DNA from 4 places in the Vibrio sp. TRT 17S01 genome. Region 3 is predicted to be linked to each of the others. Evidence: predicted binding sites of a transcription regulator. Region 3 holds the regulator's gene; each other region holds the start of a gene.
The links. The regulator PurR, encoded in region 3, represses purine synthesis genes. The targets are predictions, from matches to a motif close to TNANGNAAACGTTTNCNTNA.
Positions count from the first base shown of each region.

Region 1: a site for PurR is predicted at 2,273-2,292, ahead of glyA (serine hydroxymethyltransferase). Genes of this name have one in related genera too.
Region 2: a site for PurR is predicted at 3,230-3,249, ahead of folD (bifunctional methylenetetrahydrofolate dehydrogenase/methenyltetrahydrofolate cyclohydrolase FolD). Genes of this name have one in related genera too.
Region 4: a site for PurR is predicted at 3,016-3,035, ahead of purE (5-(carboxyamino)imidazole ribonucleotide mutase). Genes of this name have one in related genera too.

Region 1 is NZ_JBNJOG010000015.1:3,169-8,402, forward strand. It holds gene vexH (vibriobactin export RND transporter permease subunit VexH) at 1-1,346, shown strand, start outside; gene ACQEXS_RS18355 (YitT family protein) at 1,403-2,002, opposite strand; gene glyA (serine hydroxymethyltransferase) at 2,371-3,621, shown strand; gene ACQEXS_RS18365 (hypothetical protein) at 3,831-4,157, opposite strand; gene lipA (lipoyl synthase) at 4,308-5,234, opposite strand, start outside.
Region 2 is NZ_JBNJOG010000001.1:82,752-87,985, reverse strand. It holds gene ACQEXS_RS00370 (SDR family oxidoreductase) at 1-194, opposite strand, end outside; gene ACQEXS_RS00365 (GNAT family N-acetyltransferase) at 273-812, opposite strand; gene ACQEXS_RS00360 (GNAT family N-acetyltransferase) at 848-1,351, opposite strand; gene ACQEXS_RS00355 (Na+/H+ antiporter NhaC family protein) at 1,565-2,929, shown strand; tRNA gene ACQEXS_RS00350 (tRNA-Arg) at 3,039-3,115, opposite strand; gene folD (bifunctional methylenetetrahydrofolate dehydrogenase/methenyltetrahydrofolate cyclohydrolase FolD) at 3,322-4,182, shown strand; gene ACQEXS_RS00340 (NupC/NupG family nucleoside CNT transporter) at 4,252-5,234, opposite strand, start outside.
Region 3 is NZ_JBNJOG010000001.1:193,630-198,863, forward strand. It holds gene ACQEXS_RS00845 (TVP38/TMEM64 family protein) at 1-647, opposite strand, end outside; gene ACQEXS_RS00850 (TfoX/Sxy family DNA transformation protein) at 823-1,413, opposite strand; cyclic di-GMP riboswitch class I at 1,522-1,607, opposite strand; gene purR (HTH-type transcriptional repressor PurR) at 1,750-2,757, opposite strand; gene torD (molecular chaperone TorD) at 2,988-3,635, opposite strand; gene torR (two-component system response regulator TorR) at 3,874-4,587, shown strand; gene elyC (envelope biogenesis factor ElyC) at 4,660-5,234, opposite strand, start outside.
Region 4 is NZ_JBNJOG010000017.1:1,526-6,759, reverse strand. It holds gene ACQEXS_RS19200 (glycosyltransferase) at 129-1,286, shown strand; gene ACQEXS_RS19195 (5-(carboxyamino)imidazole ribonucleotide synthase) at 1,345-2,454, opposite strand; gene purE (5-(carboxyamino)imidazole ribonucleotide mutase) at 2,459-2,944, opposite strand; gene ACQEXS_RS19185 (L-threonylcarbamoyladenylate synthase) at 3,146-3,703, shown strand; gene hemF (oxygen-dependent coproporphyrinogen oxidase) at 3,730-4,647, shown strand; gene aroE (shikimate dehydrogenase) at 4,725-5,234, shown strand, end outside.

The DNA.
Region 1 (5,234 bases), on a different contig from region 3:
TAGGGCAAGGTTTCCTTAAGTCATTCAGTATTCAGTCACCTGCTTTTGGTGGTAATGCGGGAGACCAGACCGGATTTGTCATCATGATCCTAGATGACTGGAATGAACGCGATGTAACAGCACAGCAAGCTTTAGGTGAGGTGCGTAAGGCGCTAGCTGGCATACCTGATGTTCGTGTCTTCCCATTTATGCCCGGATTCCGTGGTGGTTCAAGCGAGCCAGTTCAGTTTGTTCTCGGTGGCTCAGATTACGATGAACTGAAAACTTGGGCGGAGAAACTCGAAACTCTGGCTGAAGCTTCTCCTTATATGGAAGGTGCAGACATCAACTATTCTGAGAAAACACCTGAATTGGTTGTTTCTGTCGACAAACAGCGCGCTGCAGAGCTTGGTATTAGTGTTGCTGATATTTCGGATACGCTAGAGATCATGCTCGGCGGTAAGAGTGAAACCACGTATGTGGAACGTGGTGAAGAATACGATGTCTATCTGCGTGGGGATGAAAACCATTTCAATAATGCGGCGGATTTGAGCCAGATCTACATGCGCACCACTTCGGGAGAATTGGTCACGCTGGATGCGGTGACCAAAATTGAGGAAGTCGCCTCATCGATTCGTCTCTCGCACTACAATAAACAGAAGTCGATTACCGTAACCGCAAACTTGTCGGATGGTTACACCCTTGGTGAGGCTTTAGACTACTTAGATGAACAAGCGATCGAGTTGCTGCCGGGGGATATTTCGGTGAGTTACTCTGGTGAATCGAAAGATTTTAAAGAAAATCAATCAAGTGTTGCGGTTGTGTTTGCTTTAGCTTTGCTGGTGGCATACTTAGTGCTCGCGGCGCAATTTGAGAGTTTTGTGAACCCATTAGTGGTGATGTTCACTGTTCCGATGGGAGTCTTTGGTGGCTTCTTAGGGTTATTTGTGATGAGCCAAGGCCTCAACATCTATAGCCAAATCGGTATGATCATGCTGATTGGTATGGTAACTAAAAATGGCATCCTTATTGTCGAGTTTGCCAACCAGCTGCGTGACCGAGGATTTGAGTTTGAAACTGCTATTGTAAATGCTTCTGCACGTCGCTTGCGTCCAATTCTGATGACGGCGTTTACAACGCTTGCAGGTTCGATTCCGCTAATCCTCTCAACTGGGGCAGGCTACGAGAGTCGCGTCGCGGTAGGTACTGTGATTTTCTTTGGGATGGGCTTTGCTACTTTGGTGACTTTGTTTGTGATACCAGCGATGTACCGTTTGATTTCATCAGGTACTCGTTCACCAGGCCATGTTGAAGCTGAGTTGAATGAAGAGCTAAGTCATGATGTGAAAGCGCGAATTTCACACTAAACCACAAATAATAAAGCCCGCTTTCAAGCGGGCTTTTTACATCGAGTTATTCGGTATTAGCCGTAGTTGACCGTGTAGCGGGTTGGCTTGTGGTTCATGGCTAATACGAGGTTGAGCAAGATGGCACCCAATACCGATAATCCAATAATCATAGGGGAAACAAAGAAGAACGAAGCGGCTAAGATACAGCAATCAATAACAAGCTGAGATTTTCCGACAGAAATCCCCGTTTTGTCTTGTATGAATAGACAGAGTACATTGAATCCACCAAGGCTTGAGCGGTGGCGAAATAAGATCAACATTCCCAGCCCCATAAGTAGGCCACCGGCGAGTGCGCAGTAGATCTCGTTGACAGTTTCCAGTTTGATCACTAAATAAAGGTGATCGGCAAAAATGGAAACTAATGCACCAGAAATCGCGCTATTGAAGGCAAAACGTGCACCAAAGCGTTTCCACGCGAGTAAATAGAATGGGCTGTTAATGAGAAAATAGAGTAAACCAAACGATAAAACGCCGGATTGACTGACCAAAAGTGCCAATCCTGCGGTGCCTCCAGTCAACAGCTCTGCGGATTGCAGGAAAAAAACACCTTGTGCGACCAAAAATGTCCCTGTCAGTATTGCGATCCAATCTTCTTTTCTTGAGTGCTTTTCCATCAAATAAAAATAAACTAATCAATAATTGCCTGCATAGTAGGGAAAAGATGACATTTTCGGTAGCTTGAGAGGTCAAATTAAGGTAAACCTATGTAATTATCGATTTACAGGGTGTAAAGGATGAAGTTGACACTTGTGGTGCCTGCTTTCCACAAACAAAAGTGTCATCATGAAAGCCCTTGTTGTTTAATATGAAGAAACTGCATAGAGAAATGTGCAATTTTCTCTTTATGACCTAGATCAAATTATGTAGAATGCGCGTCATTAGCTTGATGCAAACGTTTGCGTGGATGGTTTTGCGTAGATTAATGGGTCATAAGCCAGTTTTTTTTGCAACTTTCAGTACAAATCTGAGTCAGGAGATACAGATGCTTAAGCGTGATATGAACATCGCAGATTACGATGCGGAACTGTTCGCAGCAATCCAAGAAGAAACTCTTCGCCAGGAAGAACACATCGAACTTATCGCTTCTGAAAACTACACAAGCCCACGTGTAATGGAAGCGCAAGGTTCTCAGCTAACCAACAAATACGCTGAAGGTTACCCAGGCAAGCGTTACTACGGTGGTTGTGAGTACGTTGATAAAGCAGAAGCTCTTGCAATTGACCGCGCATGTAAACTGTTTGGCTGTGAATACGCTAACGTACAGCCACACTCAGGTTCTCAAGCAAATAGCGCAGTTTACATGGCGTTGCTAAATCCTGGCGATACCGTGTTAGGTATGAGCCTAGCGCACGGTGGTCACTTGACACATGGTTCTCCAGTGAACTTCTCAGGTAAGCACTACAACGTTATTCCTTACGGCATCGATGAAGCTGGCCAAATCAACTACGACGAGATGGAAGCATTAGCGCTTGAGCACAAGCCTAAAATGATCATCGGTGGTTTCTCTGCTTACTCTCAAATCGTCGATTGGGCTCGCATGCGCGAAATCGCAGACAAAGCGGGCGCTTACCTGTTTGTCGATATGGCACACGTAGCGGGTTTGATTGCGGCAGGTGAATACCCAACACCAGTTCCACATGCTCACATTGTGACAACCACAACGCACAAAACGCTAGCGGGACCACGTGGTGGCCTGATCCTGTCTAATGCTGGCGAAGAGATGTACAAAAAATTGAACTCAGCGGTATTCCCTGGCGGCCAAGGTGGCCCGCTAATGCACGTTATCGCAGGTAAAGCTGTGGCGTTCAAAGAAGCAATGGAGCCTGAATTCAAAGCGTACCAAGCACGCGTAGTGAAAAATGCGAAAGCAATGGTTGGTCAATTCCAAGAGCGTGGTTATAAAATCGTTTCTAACGGTACTGAGAACCACTTGTTCCTTGTTGACCTAATCGACAAAGATATTACAGGTAAAGATGCTGACGCAGCACTAGGTGCAGCAAACATCACAGTAAACAAAAACTCTGTACCAAATGATCCACGTAGCCCGTTTGTTACTTCTGGTATCCGTGTTGGCACACCAGCAATCACGCGCCGCGGTTTCACTGAAGAAGATGCGAAAGCGTTAGCAAACTGGATGTGTGATGTGCTAGATAACATCGGCAACGAGGAAGTTATCGAAGCAACGAAAGCAAAAGTGCTTGAGATCTGTAAACGTCTACCAGTTTACGCATAATTTATCTTGGTAGAGTGAAGCGAACTTCGGCGTCGAATATACTCATTTGCTCACGCAAACTTCGTGTATTCTTCTTGAAATTCACTCATCTACTTTGAAAATTGTTAAAAGCTCCATCATTTGATGGAGCTTTATTTTTATTCGAATCTAGCCTAGTAAAACAAAAAGGTTGATGTTTTCACATCAACCTTTTTATTGTGGTATTCAGCTTACTTTGAAATGCTGAGGAGCGTGCCTGACTTACACTGGAATTGGTAGTATTTGCGGCTTTCGTTGAACTTGCCTAGGCCCTCACCATCGCAGTAATCAATGTTGATATCACGCATGATCTCTAGCGTCTTTTCTGTAGTCAGAGCAAATTTAGAGCCGTCGGCACATACGATGCGCACACGACCATCATCGCTAACAGAGTAGATATTCACTTCCGTATTACACAGTTCAAAAGAGGCTTCGCGATAGTTGTCTTGCTGTGTATTTGAAGAACACCCTGCCATTAACGCTGCAGTGGCAATAGCCAGAAAAGCGAGTTTTTTCATATTATTATTCCTTAATTGTCAGCATTCATCCTGAACGGATACCTGCATATAACCGTTAGCCTATAAAATCCGGCTCATCCAAGCAAGTGTTTCACTTAAAACAAAAGGGCTAATCAAAGATCAGCCCTTTTAGTTACGATATTAAGCAGATTACTTCACTTCGATACCTTGTGCTTGCATATCAGCATGGTAAGAAGAACGGACAAATGGTCCACATGCTGCGTGGGTGAAACCAAGTTCTAATGCAATGTCTTTCAGCTCATCGAATTCAGAAGGTGGAACGTAGCGTTCTACTGGTAAATGGTGACGGCTTGGTGCGAGGTATTGGCCTAGGGTCAGCATGGTTACGCCATGTGCACGAAGATCTTTCAGTACTTCGACGATTTCTTCTTTTGTTTCACCAAGACCCATCATCAGACCTGACTTAGTCGGTACATTTGGATGCTGTTCTTTGAATTTTTGCAGCAATTGTAGTGACCACTTGTAGTTCGCACCAGGGCGAGCTTTCCGGTACAGACGAGGTGCTGTTTCTAGGTTGTGGTTGAAAACATCTGGCGGATTGTCTTTCATCAGATCAAGTGCCACATCCATACGACCACGGAAGTCAGGAACCAAAGTTTCAATCTTGATGTGAGGATTGAGTTCGCGGATTTCGCGGTTACAGTTAGCGAAGTGCTCTGCACCGCCATCACGTAAGTCATCACGGTCAACGGAAGTGATGACTACATACTTAAGTTTCATGTCTGCGATGGTTTTCGCTAGCTTTTTCGGTTCTTCAGCTTCAACAGGAAGCGGACGACCATGAGCAACGTCACAGAACGGGCAACGGCGAGTACAGATCGCGCCAAGGATCATGAAAGTAGCCGTACCGTGGTTAAAACACTCAGCAAGGTTAGGGCAAGATGCTTCCTCACAAACCGAATGCAGTTGGTTCTTGCGCATGGCGGATTTGATGTCTTGAATACGCTGGCTATCTGCTGGCAACTTAATTTTCATCCAGTCAGGCTTGCGCAGGACTTCTTTTTGCTCTGTTGGCATATTCTTTACGGGAATTAGTGCCATTTTATCAGCGTCACG
Region 2 (5,234 bases), 110 kb from region 3:
TGTTCGTCAGCCACATCTGCTTGAACCGAGATAGCCTGTCCACCTTGAGCGCGTATCTTTTTCACTACCTCATCAGCAGCATTTTGATTACGCAGATAATTCACCACAACAGCGTAACCTTGACTTGCCAACAATACCGCCGTTGCCGCACCGATCCCTCGGCTAGCTCCTGTAACCACAACAACCTTGTCCATTTTAACCTCCTGTTATAAAAGAAAACCTCATAAAAAAACGAGCCCTTTCTGGACTCGTTTTATATCGTAGATTACTGGTTAACGCCAATCGCTACGTTTGATGGCATACAGACAGTGTCGCTGTAATGGATGGCCTTGCGGAAGTTTAGGATGATTAAAATCTTGTTGTAGGTTCTTCACCCCCAGTTTCATCATCACCTGTTGCGAAGGCTGATTAGGCAACGCAGTAAAAGCATACACGGTATCAAGATTGAGTTGTTCGAAAGCAAACTTGAGCGCTGCTTGAGCCGCTTCCGGTGCGTAACCTTTTCCCCAATGAGGCTGAGCCAAGCGCCAACCAATTTCAACCAAAGGAGCGTTGGGAATACCGCTGTCTTGTGCTTGTTGGTGCAGTCCGACAAAGCCAATAAACTCTCTCGTTTCTTTCAGTTCAACGGCCCAAAAGCCCCAGCCTTTCTGATCAATAATGTCAAAAATTCGCTGCACCATCGCATCTGATTCATCATGACTCAGCAAAGCTGGGAAATAACGCATGACCTGTGGGTCAGCGCCCATCAGACGAAAAGCTTCGCGATCTTGTGCTTTCCATTGTCGCAAGCGTAAACGTGCCGTTTCCATCACACCAAACTCCATTTTTATTCAAGATAAATCGTTTATAACTGGAGAGTGTATTTATAGCAATGAATCGCTTTCCCGTTTAATCGCGCGTAGTTTTTTACGCACTCTCCTTTCAGGAATTGATTGTTTGCGAGAACTTTTTGTGAGGCAATATTATCGGTAGCCGCAAAAGCAACGATTTTTTTAAGACCAATTCGGCGTGCTTGTTGCAGAATTTCATTAACCGCAAATGATGCCACACCACGGCGCGTGTATTGCTCACCGATACGGTAGCCTAAATAAGCAGAAGCCGTTTCCATGCACAAACTGTGTAAATTCACGCGTCCTATCACTTCACCTTCAGTACCACACACCAGCATGGGTAAACATTGACGTTGTCGATAGTCTGAAAGAAAGTCGAGCACATGGCTACGCACCCCTTCAAAACAGTAAAATCCCCCTTCTCTCGGCGGAATAAATTGCTCAAACCATTTTCGGTTTTCACTTTCAAAATCCAGCAGCGATGCGCAATCTGATTCATGTAATAATTTCAGATACATGTTTAATTTTCGTTATATTGAATTATGTGCATAAGACTAGCAGAGTCTGCATAAAAAATCGCCACAAACTGCCGTAAGTTTTATGTCGGACAAATCGGATATCGATCGTTCGTATTCACCCAAAAGCATATAGACATTTAGACGTCTAGACGTTGACAACATCCGCCAGTCAGATTAGTCTGCTCGCCCTTATCATTTATTTAGCGCATTTGAATGTCTGGCTCAAAAAACACAACTCAATCTGCTGCGCCCTCGGCGATAGCCCTCATGCCCTTAGTGGTGTTCCTAGCACTGTTTATTGGCGTTGGAACCTACCTATCTTTACAGGGCGTTGAATTTGCTTTCTACCAGTTACCGGCACCTATCGCCGTACTTCCCGCCATCATTCTGGCTATCGTATTAAGTAAAGAGTCACTTAACCGCGCGATTGAACAATTTATGCGTGGCGTTGGCCACCCAGACATCATCGCCATGTGCATGATCTATCTGTTGGCAGGCGCCTTTGCCGCTGTAGCTAAAGCATCGGGCGGTGTTGATGCAACGGTTAACCTTGGTCTGTCCGCTATTCCAGCGACCATGATCCTACCGGGTATTTTCCTGATTTCAGCCTTTATTGCCACCGCCATGGGCACTTCAATGGGCACCATCGCAGCTGTTGCCCCTATCGCTTTAGGCATTGCTCAATCGGCAGGCATGAGCCTACCTCTTACAGCAGGAGTGGTGTTAAGTGGCGCAATGTTTGGTGATAATCTTTCCATTATTTCCGATACCACCATTGCAGCAACCCGCTCCCAAGGTTGTGAAATGCGCGATAAGTTTAAAGAGAATGTCCGCATCGCCATTCCTGCTGCTCTGTTTGCGCTGGTTATCTTCGCCTTCAATAGTACGGCAACCCAAACACCGGAAACTGGGCCTATTGAGTGGCTTAAAGTGCTGCCGTATATCACGATTTTAATTCTCGCCGTTTCTGGCCTCAATGTGTTTATCGTGCTTACCATCGGGATTCTGCTTGCAGGTAGCGTGAGCCTAATCAGCACGGAAAGCTATGCGCTAACTGACTTTGGTAAAGACATCTATGAAGGCTTTGGCAGCATGCAAGAGATATTCTTGCTCTCAATGTTGATTGGTGGCTTAAGTGAGCTGATGCGTCGCCAAGGTGGGCTGGCTTTTCTTACTCAGTTGGTTGGTCGCATGATCCGAGTTTTTGGTTCGACACACTCTGCCAAAGCAAATGGTCGTGCGAGTGAAGTTGGTATTGCGAGCTTGGTTGCGATGGTGAATGCATGCACCGCAAATAATACCGTGGCGATTATCGTTTCGGGCAGCGTTGCGCGCCAACTGGCTGAAGAACACAATGTAACGCCAAGACGCTCCGCCAGTTTGTTGGATATCTTCTCTTGTGTGATGCAGGGAATGTTACCTTACGGTGCGCAAATATTGCTACTCGGCTCCGTATTCAAGCTATCACCCATTGAGATCGTAGCGAACTCCTACTATTGCTTCTCACTGGCTATCGCCGCCATTGTCGCGATTTTCATCAATCACCCAGCGAGAAGAACGGCAGCACAGACCAACTAAACACCAAAACGAAAAGAGCGCCACTTAGGCGCTCTTTTTGAATCTGAGCTAAACGCCAGAAACGTAAAAGCCCCGATGACTCATTGAGCTATCGGGGCTTTAGAATAAATGGCACGCCCTGTAGGATTCGAACCTACGACCACATCCTTAGAAGGGACGTGCTCTATCCAGCTGAGCTAAGGGCGCGCTACAGGGACAGAATTATACGAGTTCAATTTGTTAAATCAATCGCTTTATCTAACATTCTGATCTGAATGCCTAAAAAAAGGGCAAGGAGCGTTGAGGCGTCCAAAAAACACTCAAAGCAAACGTTTGCTTATAGATGTTCATTGATTTTTTTGCGACAATGCGCGACAAATAAATTCCGCTATTCTATTTTTCAAAGGAAAGTCATGACTGCTCAAAACATTGATGGAACTCTCATCTCTCAAACTGTTCGATCTGAAGTTGCTGCGCGAGTAAAAGCGCGCGTCGAAGCAGGATTACGTGCACCGGGTCTTGCGGTGGTCTTAGTCGGTGAAGATCCGGCTTCTCAAGTTTACGTTGGTAGTAAACGTCGTGCTTGTGATGAAGTTGGCTTTGTTTCTAAATCCTTTGATCTTCCTGCATCAACTTCGGAAGAAGAATTGTTGGCACTGATTGACGAGCTCAACCAAGATAGTGAAATTGATGGCATTCTGGTTCAGCTTCCCCTGCCTGCAGGCATTGACGCGACACACGTTCTTGAACGTATCATCCCTGAAAAAGACGTAGATGGCTTTCATCCATACAACGTTGGTCGTTTAGCTCAACGCATCCCTAAGTTACGTTCATGTACACCAAAAGGCATCATCACTTTACTTGATCGATACAATATCGAGCTTAGAGGCAAACACGCGGTGATTGTTGGGGCATCCAATATCGTTGGTCGTCCAATGACATTAGAATTGCTACTTGCAGGTTGCACAACCACGACATGCCATCGCTTTACTAAAGATCTCGAAAGCCATGTGCGCCAAGCAGATGTGGTTGTGGTTGCCGTTGGTAAGCCCAACTTCATTCCAGGAAAGTGGATTAAAGAAGGCGCGATTGTGGTTGATGTGGGCATTAACCGCCTTGAAAGCGGCAAGCTTGTTGGTGATGTTGACTATGCCAATGCAAAAGAGCGCGCTAGCTTTATTACCCCTGTCCCTGGTGGTGTCGGCCCAATGACTGTTGCAACGCTAATTGAAAATACCATGATGGCGTGTGAACAATTCCACACCAAAAAGTAATTCCTTAAAAACACAAAAGGGTTGATGCGAAACATCAACCCTTTTTTAATTCTAACGAATGACACCGTGCTACAGGCTTAAAATTACACCTGCAATTGAAGCACTCATTAAGTTCGCCAGTACACCTGCTGAAATTGCTTTGAAGCCATATTTGGAGATGAACGGACGCTTTTCTGGCACCAAACTACCTAGACCACCAATCAACATCGCCATGGTAGAAATGTTCGCAAAACCGCAAAGGGCAAAGGTCACAATCGCTTGAGAGTGAGCACTCAATTGCGATTTAACGTCCATCAGCTGAATGAAAGCAACAAACTCGTTAACCACAATTTTGTTACCAATCAGAGAGCCAGCTGTGACGGCCTCATTCCATGGAATACCGAGTAACCATGCGATTGGTGCAAACAAGTAACCTAAGATCAGCTCAAAGCTTAATTGAATACCAAACCAGCTTCCCACCCAGCCTAACAGGCCGTTAAGTAATGCAATCACTGATACAAACGCCAGTAAGGTTGCGCCCACGGCAACTGCAATACGAAGGCCAGACATCGCACCATCTGCCATCGCTTCAACCACGTTGGTTGCTCGTGGGATCTCGACATTTTCCATTGATGACTGCTCAATCGCAGGCTCAATTTCTGGCATCAAAATTTTCGCCATTAATAAACCGGCAGGCGCAGACATAAAGGCAGCGGCGATCAAGTAGTTCAAGTCCACACCTAGTGATGCATAACCAACGAGTGTGCCACCAGCAACGGAAGCCAAACCACAAGTCATGACCGCGAAAAACTGAGAGTCGCTCATATGTTTCAGGTAAGGTTTCACCACAAGAGGCGCTTCAATCATACCGACAAAGATATTCGCAGTTGCCGAAAGTGACTCAGCGCGGCCAGTACCCAATAAACGTTGCAATGCGCCGCCAATCAAGTTGATCACTTTAGGCATCAGTCCGATATGGTAAAGACCTGAAATCAGAGCAGAGAAAAAGATGATGATACCTAGTACGTTGATGGCAAAGGTAAAGCCACCTGTCGCCAAGCCACCAAATAAGA
Region 3 (5,234 bases):
ATGATCCATTTAGCAATGACTGGGAATAAGCCAAGCAGAGCAAAAGAAACTAAGACTGATGGAGAAACAATACCGGATAGGCTTTCAATTTGCGCAAGCTGTGTACCTGCATTAAGGTAGACGGCCGTTCCTGGGAGCATGCCAAGTTGGCTTACCAAATAAAATCGCAACGTTGTGATTGGTGTTAACCCCATTAGTAGGTTTATGAGGAAAAAAGGAAAAACTGGAATTAAACGTAGAGAGAATAGGTAGAATGCCCCGTCTTTTTCAACCCCATTGTTAATTGCAGTCAACTTATCACCAAACTTACTTTGCACCCACTCTCGTAATAAGAAGCGGCTACTCAAAAAGGCGAGCGTCGCACCGATCGTGCTGGCAAATGAGACAAGCAGTAAACTAGTCCAAAACCCAAATAAAGCGGCGCCAAGCAATGTCACCACTGCCGCTCCAGGAATAGAAAAGGCAGTGATGGCAACATAGGCAAAGAAATAGGTTGTTGCTGCAATGAAGAAATTGTTTTCAATAAAGTTTGCTAGTTCAAGCTGCTGAGCTTTTGCGTTTTCGAGTGTGAGATGTTGGCCGAAATTCATTGCCAGAAATATGATGGTCACAACCAGTAATACACCAAGAATGAGTTTTTTATTCATACAGATAGCTCCCATGACCAATTGGCTCAATTAACAAAAAAAGAAACATAAAAAAGTAACAATAGCATTTAGTTTTAAATGGTAGTACTAAGCTATTAGAACAGGGAGAGGGGCAAAAAATTTCAAATAATAAAAAACCAGCGACGAGCGCTGGTTTTTATTGGTCAATATAGAGTTACTTCAAGCTACTCATTAATTCTTCACGTCGGTTTTGAGGGATCACCGACCAATGAGTGCCTTTAATTGCTCCTTCCAAAGCCCACAGCAGTTCAATGCTGACATCTGAGGAATGAGTCTGCTGAATCGCTTTAAACGCTTCTACTGCGCCTTTCTCTTCCAAATTCTCGACTGAATCAATACCTGCTTTTTTGAGCATGCGCTCTGTAGCAAGTCTTAGGTTAGGAAGATCTTTTAAGCGTTCAGGTTTAGCCTTCGCTTGAGTTGTTTTCTCTTGTTTTGCAACGACTAGCGCTTTTTGAGCTAGAGAGATAATACGTTCTTTATCGTCATACCATGCTTCTGGCATAGCGAAGTATTTAGTGACAACCGGGAAGCCGCGTTTTTTATAAACATAAGGCTCTAACCCTTGAGATTTAAACATTTCCGCGGACTGCTCGTCTGCTCTGATGTGTAACTTATCGTTTACCACCAATGCGAACATAGTGCTGTCTGCGAAAACTCCAAAGCCACCAAACATTGAACGAGATTTTATGCGCCCTAGTTGTTCAAAGAGTCGCATTGAGTCTTTTAGTACTGGTTTATCCATGCTGTAAATTCTCGGTGTATAGTTATACGCCACCAATGCAGGTCCGAGAGATTAGCAAAATAATGCAGATGTATTGTCAGTAAGGAGTTAACAGTTTGCATTTTTGCCATCGGCAACCCCGCTACCTTGCAGTTTCCTGTGTAGGCCGGAGGCTTTGCGTCCCATCCTTTCGGATTGGTTTGCCCTGTGCGTGGCTTAATTTATTCCACTAAAGAATAAATAATATTTGAGGTAAGTATCACACTCTGATGGTCTAAATGTGATCTTAATTCAGATATTTACTTGTTTGTTGTGTTTGGTTGGCAGAAAAAGCCGATACCGAACAGTACAAAGTTACTAGCTATTGATTTTTTTAACAGTATTTCGCTCGACAATTTCGGGATGCATCTCAAAAACACGTTTTTCATGTTCTTTGTCTTTGATTCGTTCCAGTAATATTTCGAACGCGTTTTTACCAACACGGCGCTTTGGTTGGTGAACGGTTGTGAGTGGTGGCGAGAAATACTCTGCAAGTTCAATATTGTCATAGCCAATAACAGACATATCTTCAGGAATGCGGATTCCTTTCTGTTGAAGGCGGCTCATTAAGCCTAATGCCATAGTGTCATTAAAGCAGAATATTGCAGTTGGTTTCTTGTCCATGGCGACAATTTTATCCGCAGCCAATACCGCAGTGTCACACTCAAAGTTACCTTCAAGGATCCAGTCTTCATTGACGGCTAAATTGGCTTCTTTCATCGCGCGTTTGTAGCCTAGAATACGTTCTTGGCAGGCAGCTTTTTCAAAATGGCCACTGAGACAAGCAATATCTGTGTGCCCGTGGTTAATCAGATATTTCGTGGCAAGGTAGCCACCTTCTTCAGAATTGTCGATGATCTTATCAGCTTGCGAGCTTTCTGGGCCCCAATCCATCACTACTTTTGGGATGTCAGCGTGACGATCGAGCATTTCACTCAGTTCTTCTGTTAGGTCAGAACACATCACCAAGATGCCATCTACGCGCTTTTCCGCAAGCATACGAATGTAATCTCGTTGTTTTTCGTAAATACCACCTGTATTACACAGGATAAGTGTATAACCTTGGCGATAGCAGTAACTTTCTACGCCATCAATCACTTCTGAGAAAAACAGGTTTGTAGATTGGGTAACAAGCATACCGATCGTGCGAGTCGTGTTGCATTTTAAGCTACGAGCAACCGCACTCGGAGCGTAGTTTAGCTCCTTGACGGCTTCCATCACTTTTTCTTGAGTCGCTTCAGCAACAAATCGAGTTTTGTTGATCACATGAGAAACGGTGGTGGTAGATACGCCAGCAAGGCGAGCTACATCTTTTATAGTGGCCATAGGTTTGTCCTGTCGATGACTGCCACAAATCTCTATTCTGATTTTAGAATAATTTGGCAGAAAGTATCAGAAACACAAAAACCGCTTTTAAAGAGCGGTTTGTATTTTACATTATTCGTTTTTATCGTTTGCGGTCTCGATTTTAGACCGCCAAATTCTCACTGGCAAATAAAAATAGCAATTAAGCTCGTGCTTAAATCACAATTTAACTAACCATAAAGCTGACTTGATTAGTTACCAGCTAAATAAACGCAATCTAACTCAAGAAATGCAATGGTTAGTTGGCTAATCGCAGCGTAAAAACCAAATTCGTCCAAAGACTGACACTTATCACTAAATTGAGGTGTCCAATTTAGAATGTGTTTCTTAATAAATTGCTCTTGTTCTGCAAGTGCTTCTTCCATGTGGCGCTCTTGTTCAAGCTCATTAGAACGAATGATCAGGTTGCCGAGAAAGTCGAGTTCAATAGCAATATGGTCAGCAGGTTCATTTAGGTTTTTATCGATAGCAATGCCGTGCTGCTCCATGATGGTTTGCATTTCTTTAGCTGGCTCATCATTTAAAAGACCGGATTTACCCACGTACATAGATGCATATGGTAGGGCGGAATCCTTATCCGACTTCAAGAAAATGTCACAAAAGTCTGCCGCTAATTCTAACTGTGCATCTTCGCGATCCATTAAGCGGTTTAGAGCGTCAATCAACTTGTCTGACGCGGTTTTTAAGCTTTCGTTTTCGCCCAATCCAGTCAAAAAAGCGCGAATTTCTGGTGAATGATATTGTTCAATATCTGTTTCTGTTAGCTCTCTAGCAAACACACTTGATAGCCACCAGTATATTTCTGCTCGCTTTTCATTAAACGCCTTGATTTCTTGCATTATGCGCGACTCCTAGTATCGGTATATAGTTAGTTTAACGAATAAAAATGAATAGCGGTAATATGTGTTGTGACAAATAAAGCCCAATTATTCGAAAATATGAACCGTTGGTCGACATTTGTTCTGAATCAAGAAAAAATCACCTTTCTTGATTTTAGAATGATAAAAGCTAGATATGTTACGAATTATGAATAGAATATAACGGCAAATAATTCCATATACAATATGAGTAGTGTAGATGAGCTATCACGTACTAGTAGTTGAAGATGATGCGGTCACTCGCAGTAAACTGGCAGGCTACTTTCAGAATGAAGGTTACTCTGTCAGCGAGGCTGATAGTGGTGAAAAAATGCGCGAGATGCTACAGGCCAATGAAATTGACCTAGTTATGTTAGACATTAATCTTCCAGGAGAAGATGGTCTGATGCTTACTCGTGAGCTTCGCAGTCAGTCTGATATTGGGATTATCCTGGTGACAGGACGCACGGATAGCATTGATAAAATCGTTGGCCTCGAAATGGGTGCAGACGACTACGTAACAAAACCTTTTGAGCTGCGTGAGCTATTGGTTCGAGTGAAGAACCTATTATGGCGTATATCTAATGCTCGAAATGGCTCTGAGCGAGATGACGCGAAGAAGCAAGATGAAAATGTGGTGCGTTTTGGAGAGTGGACGTTTGATATTCAGCGTCGAGCTCTGAGCCGAAATGGCGAACCCGTCAAATTAACCAAAGCAGAATACGAATTACTTGTCGCACTGTCTTCGTACCCTAACCAAGTCCTTAGTCGCGAACGTATTTTGAATATGATCAGTCACCGTGTTGATGCACCAAATGACCGTACGATTGATGTTCTGATCCGCCGTATGCGTGCGAAGATGGAGTTTGATCCGAAGAACCCACAAATTTTCGTTACCGTTCATGGTGAAGGTTACATGTTTGCTGGTGATTAATACCAAGGTATGAATCAAATAATATAAAAAGCCGAAGCATTTGCTTCGGCTTTTTGTTTTTTAATCTATGGATTAAACGTTACTTTGAGAAGATTCCAGCGCTTTTTCTTCGTAATCAGAAGCCCAATCGCGAAGTGTTTGCCAGATAGTTCCAAGCGTTTCATGCCAATAGCGCTCTGTTTGCTCTAAATAACGTGCTTTAGGCGCATATTTTTCCCAAAACTGAGAGACATTACTTTGTGCTAGATAGTTAGTTGGAGCAGGGTAAGGCGTTAGACCCGCGGAGTGAAATTCATTCAAAGCGCGATTCATATGGCTAGCTGAAGTGACAACAACCAGCTTTTTGCGTTGAACAAAGGCTGCAGCTTGTCTTGCTTCCTCCCAGGTATCTTTTGCCGTTTCCAGTAAGATAATATCAGATTTAGATACACCTAAGGCTAAGGCTACTTTTGCCATCATGCGAGCATTACTGACTTCTGAGCCTCCAGCATAGCCAGACAAGATCAATTTTGCGCCAGGGTACATACGTAAAATACGGATTCCCTCGCTCAAACGCATTAACCCAGCGCGGCTGAGTTCAGATGTGGGCGGGATTTTATCGTCCACCACATGACCACTGCCTAGTACCATGACGTAGTCGATCGATT
Region 4 (5,234 bases), on a different contig from region 3:
CTTATTATTGAGTACTTCTAAGTGATAACCTATGGCGAAATTTTAACACGCCCTGATTCCTATGCTTTTATGTCGAATGTAGCGGAGTAATAGTGGATTTAGATGGGTAATTGTGTAGGAAGTTGTTCATGAGAATTGGTTTATCTAGGTTTGGGTATCCTGAAAAGCGTTGTATTACAGGCACATCACATTATGAGACTGTGAACCTTAGGAACTTTAATGCTGCACGTTATCTCAGTTTCATCAAGCAGAAGTTATCTATTCCTCAGGATATGTATAAATTTCACCCTTTCTATGAAAGAAAAGACATTGATGCTTATCTGTTTTTTAACGACGTGAGTCCAACCCGTAAAAACTGGGTCAGTATCTTTGAGACCATGATACCAAGACATCACTCTGTTATTGATTTTCATCGTTTTAACTCTATTGATGCTGCATTTCTATCGAATGCTTCTCTTAAGGGGCGTATTGCTACGATGGCAAATGACAGCTGTCTCGGTATCAATGCGCTATCTGAAAGTGCGAAAAAGATACAGTTAGCATTGCTTGACTTTTATCCTGAATATAAAGAAAAGATAGCGAATAAGCTGACGGTTACCCATGCACCTCAAGAACTAATCCATAATAGTGTCGAAAAGAATTTTAATGACTGCCTTGAGTTTATCTATATTGGACGCGATTTTTACCGAAAAGGTGGAGCCGAAGCTGTACTTGCCTTTGATGAATTAGTAAATGAGGGAATTCTTGGACATTCGGATTTTAAGTTGACCTTGATAGGTAGCTTTGATTTACGTAGTAACTATGCGTTAGGTAAATTTGATGATAGCACTGAGTTTCATAGTCGTGTGGAAAAGATAATCGACAATCACCCTTCTATGACAATGCTAAAAGAAGTCCCTAATCAACAGGTTATTGAAATGATCAAGAATCATCATGTTGGTTTGTTACCAACGTGGGCGGATACTTATGGTTATTCTGTGTTGGAGATGCAAGCTGCAGGTTTGCCTGTAATTACTACGGATGTTCGAGCATTACCTGAAATTAACTACTCAGATCTATTGATTCCGGTAGAACAAAATCAATTTAAAGAAATAGTGGTCACTTCTAATCAATCGCGAGAAGAGCACCGACGTATCATCATTGATGGTATTAAAGAGCGTGTGAAAGCTGTGTTTGATGATCGTAGTCTCATTAGTAACCCCAATACGCTATTGGACAAGATGAAACAACATCATGATCCTGAAACGTATTACGCCGCACTTTATAAGCAAATATCTCAACGCTAAACAAAAAAAGAGATGCTTTAATTAAAGCATCTCTTTTTATTGGATGTCACGGATGTCTTTATTTTAGAGCTGGAAATTTATCAATACCTAAAGAAAGAGCTAATGCATTTAAGCGTCGTTGAAGCTCACCAGAATAGTCACCGCATACGTTAATGTGTCCCATCTTACGACCAGTACGTTTTTCTTTACCATACCAATGAACGTGTACCCCTGGCTGGTGATATACCGCTTCTGGTAACGCATCTTCGCCAAGGATATTAATCATCGACGTTTCACGGATCAGTTTTGTGCTGCCTAAAGGCATGCCACACACAGCACGTAGGTGGTTCTCAAACTGACAGGTTTCTGCCCCTTGTTGTGTCCAATGACCTGAATTGTGTACGCGTGGTGCAATTTCATTCACTAGCAAAGAACCGTCTACATCAAAGAATTCTAATGCCAGTACGCCCACATAATTTAAACTCTCAGCAACAGCAGTAAACATTTGTTGTGCTTGAGCCTGTAGCTCAGGTGCGTCGATGGCCGTTGACAGACTCAACACCCCATTTGTATGGATATTTTCTGCCAGTGGATAGACTTCAACGGTACCATCTTTACCTCGTGCGCCCACCAAAGAGACTTCTCGACTAAATGGAACAAACTCTTCAGCAACAATTGCCTGTGTCGGTGTCGCTGCGATACATTCCGCCATTTCCATCCAGATGGCATCGGTTTGGGTGGCTTCTTTTAAACGCCATTGGCCTTTACCATCGTAACCACCCAAAGCGCTTTTGAGCACCATAGGCATACCCACATGCTCTATCGCACGATCAAAGTCTTCGCGTGTTTGGATGACATAGTATTTGGCATTACGCACATGTGCGTGATCAAGAAGTGCTTTTTCTAAACGGCGGTCGCCGCCAGCTTTAATTGCTTCTGTGCTGGGTAGAAACTTACCACTCGCTTCACAAACACCAAGTACATCATGTGGGATATGTTCAAATTCAGCAGTGATCACATCCACTTGTTCAATAGCGTTTTCTAGGCTGTGACCGAGAATATGTTGAGTGAGTGGGTGAACCACATGACCGCTTGTGACATCGTAAGCGGAAATTTGAATATTGAGTGGAGCTCCTGCCAATGACATCATTCGAGCGAGTTGACCAGCACCTAAAACCAGTACATGCATGGGATTAATCCTCGGCTGGGTTTGGATTGGCAAGTACGGTCTCCGTTTGCTCACTTCGGAAAGCTTCAACTTTAGCCATAATAGCCTCATCATGAATGCCGAGAATTTGCGCCGCTAGGATCCCGGCGTTTGCAGCACCTGCTTCACCAATGGCAAGAGTTCCAACAGCAATACCTTTGGGCATTTGTACGATTGAAAGTAGAGAGTCCATGCCTTTTAAAGCTCGTGATTGTACGGGAACGCCAAGTACGGGAATACTCGTGAATGCAGCAGCCATACCCGGTAGATGGGCGGCACCGCCAGCGCCAGCAATAATCACTTTAATACCACGCTCTTTAGCGCTGGAAGCATAATCGGCAAGAAGTTGAGGAGTACGGTGTGCAGAAACTACTTTTGTTTCGTAAGGTACGCCAAATTGATCTAGCATGTCAGCGGCCAGCTTCATGGTTGGCCAGTCAGATTTTGAACCCATGATGATACCGACTTTCATCTCAAACTCCTTCAAGCTACAAAATTGGGTGAGCAGATAAATTTTGTGGGCATTATACGGGGTTTTTAGCCTTAAGCAAACGTTTGCGTGCTTGGTCTAATTTAGGTTGATACATTTTATAAACAAATAGATTTAGTCTCTTTGGTTGATTATTTGTAAACTTAACAACATAACAGCGAATAAAGACATAGGAAGTACTTGGTGGATAATTTTGAACAAGCACTCAACGCACTCCAACAAGGAGAAGTAATTGCCTACCCGACAGAAGGGGTATTTGGGGTAGGGTGTGATCCGGACAACCCTGAAGCCATCCAAAAATTGCTGACTCTTAAGCAGCGTCCAGTAGAAAAAGGTCTCATTTTGATTGCTGCCAGCTACGAGCAGCTATTGCCATATATTGATGAAACCCAGTTGACCGCTGAGCAGCTAAGCACCGTGCAAGCTACGTGGCCTGGCCCTGTGACTTGGATTATGCCATGTAGTGATAAGGTATCTCATTGGGTTTCTGGGCAATTTGATTCAATTGCAGTGCGCGTAACGGATCATCCTTTGGTGCAAAAAATGTGTAATGCGTTTGGAAAGCCGCTAACCTCTACCAGTGCCAATCTTACTGGGCAACCTCCTTGTATGACGACAGAAGAAGTTGAATTGCAATTAGGTGAGCGACTTGTGGCGATCTTACATGGTGAAACCAGTGGTCGTAACAAACCCAGTGAAATTCGCGACGCCAAAACATCCCAAATATTAAGACAGGGTTAACTCTGCATTTTTAAGGTAAGGAAAGCATGTCAACAATCGATAAACACGCCGTAAAACAGTTTCTAATGGAGCTCCAAGACACCATTTGCCATCAATTGGAGCAAGAGGATGGCCAAGCGGAGTTTATCGAAGATGCTTGGCATCGAGAGCCGGGAGATAAGCTAGGAGGAGGCGGTCGATCTCGTGTCATGCGTGAAGGTGCCATTTTTGAGCAAGGTGGTGTGAACTTTTCCCATGTGGTTGGAAAAGAAATGCCAGCTTCAGCGACAGCGCATCGTCCTGAGTTGGCTGGGCGCCGTTTTGAGGCGATGGGGGTTTCCTTAGTCATGCACCCCAAAAACCCTTATGTGCCCACTTCTCACGCTAACGTGCGTTTCTTCATTGCCGAAAAAGAAGGCGAGGCACCAATTTGGTGGTTTGGTGGTGGGTTTGACCTAACGCCATTCTACCCCTTTGAAGAAGACTGCCAATTCTGGCATAACACAGCAAAAGAGCTGTGTGAACCATTTGGGCATGATGTTTACTCTGAACACAAAGCTTGGTGTGATAAGTATTTTTACTTGCCACACCGTGAAGAAACACGAGGTGTCGGTGGCCTATTTTTTGATGATCTAAATCAGTGGCCATTCGACAAGTGTTTTGAATACATAAAAGCCGTTGGTCATGGTTACACAGCAGCTTACCTGCCAATCGTTGACCGCCGTAAAGAGACACCCTATGGAGAACGTGAGCGTCAATTCCAGCTGTATCGCCGAGGCCGCTATGTGGAATTTAATTTAGTCTATGATCGCGGAACGCTATTTGGTTTGCAAAGTGGTGGACGAACAGAATCTATCTTGATGTCGATGCCGCCTTTAGCTCGATGGGAATATGGTTATCAAGTTGAATCAGGTTCCGCTGAAGCTGAGCTTTACGAGCGTTACCTCAAACCACGAGATTGGTAACACTTTCCTCCTGATATGAAATAGTGATAGGGTCAACTAAGTTAAGTTGACCCTTTTGCATTTTGGTAGGTAAGGATATGACACAGCAAGTAGACCGTTATGCCGTTTTTGGTAATCCGATTGGACACAGTAAATCGCCTTTTATTCATGCGTTATTTGCTCGTCAAACAAATCAACCATTGATCTACAGTGCTGAGTTGGCGCCTGTTGGCGAGTTTTCCAGTGCTGCTAAAATGTTTTTTGCTACGGGCGGTAAAGGTTGCAATGTTACCGTACCATTTAAAGAAGAAGCGTATCAGTTTGCAACCCGTCTGACAGAACGTGCTCAGCTTGCGGGCGCGGTGAATACACTCAAGAAGCTGGATGATGGTGACATCATTGGTGATAACACCGATGGGGAAGGGTTGGTTCAAGATTTACTACAACATCAAGTTCCCCTTGAAGGCGCACGAATATTACTGATCGGTGCAGGGGGCGCGGCAAGAGGTGTTATCAAACCATTAATCGATCAAAAACCATCTCAAATTATAATCACCAACCGCACACTTGCTAAAGCGCAGCAACTTGCAGAGTTATTCTCCCCTTTC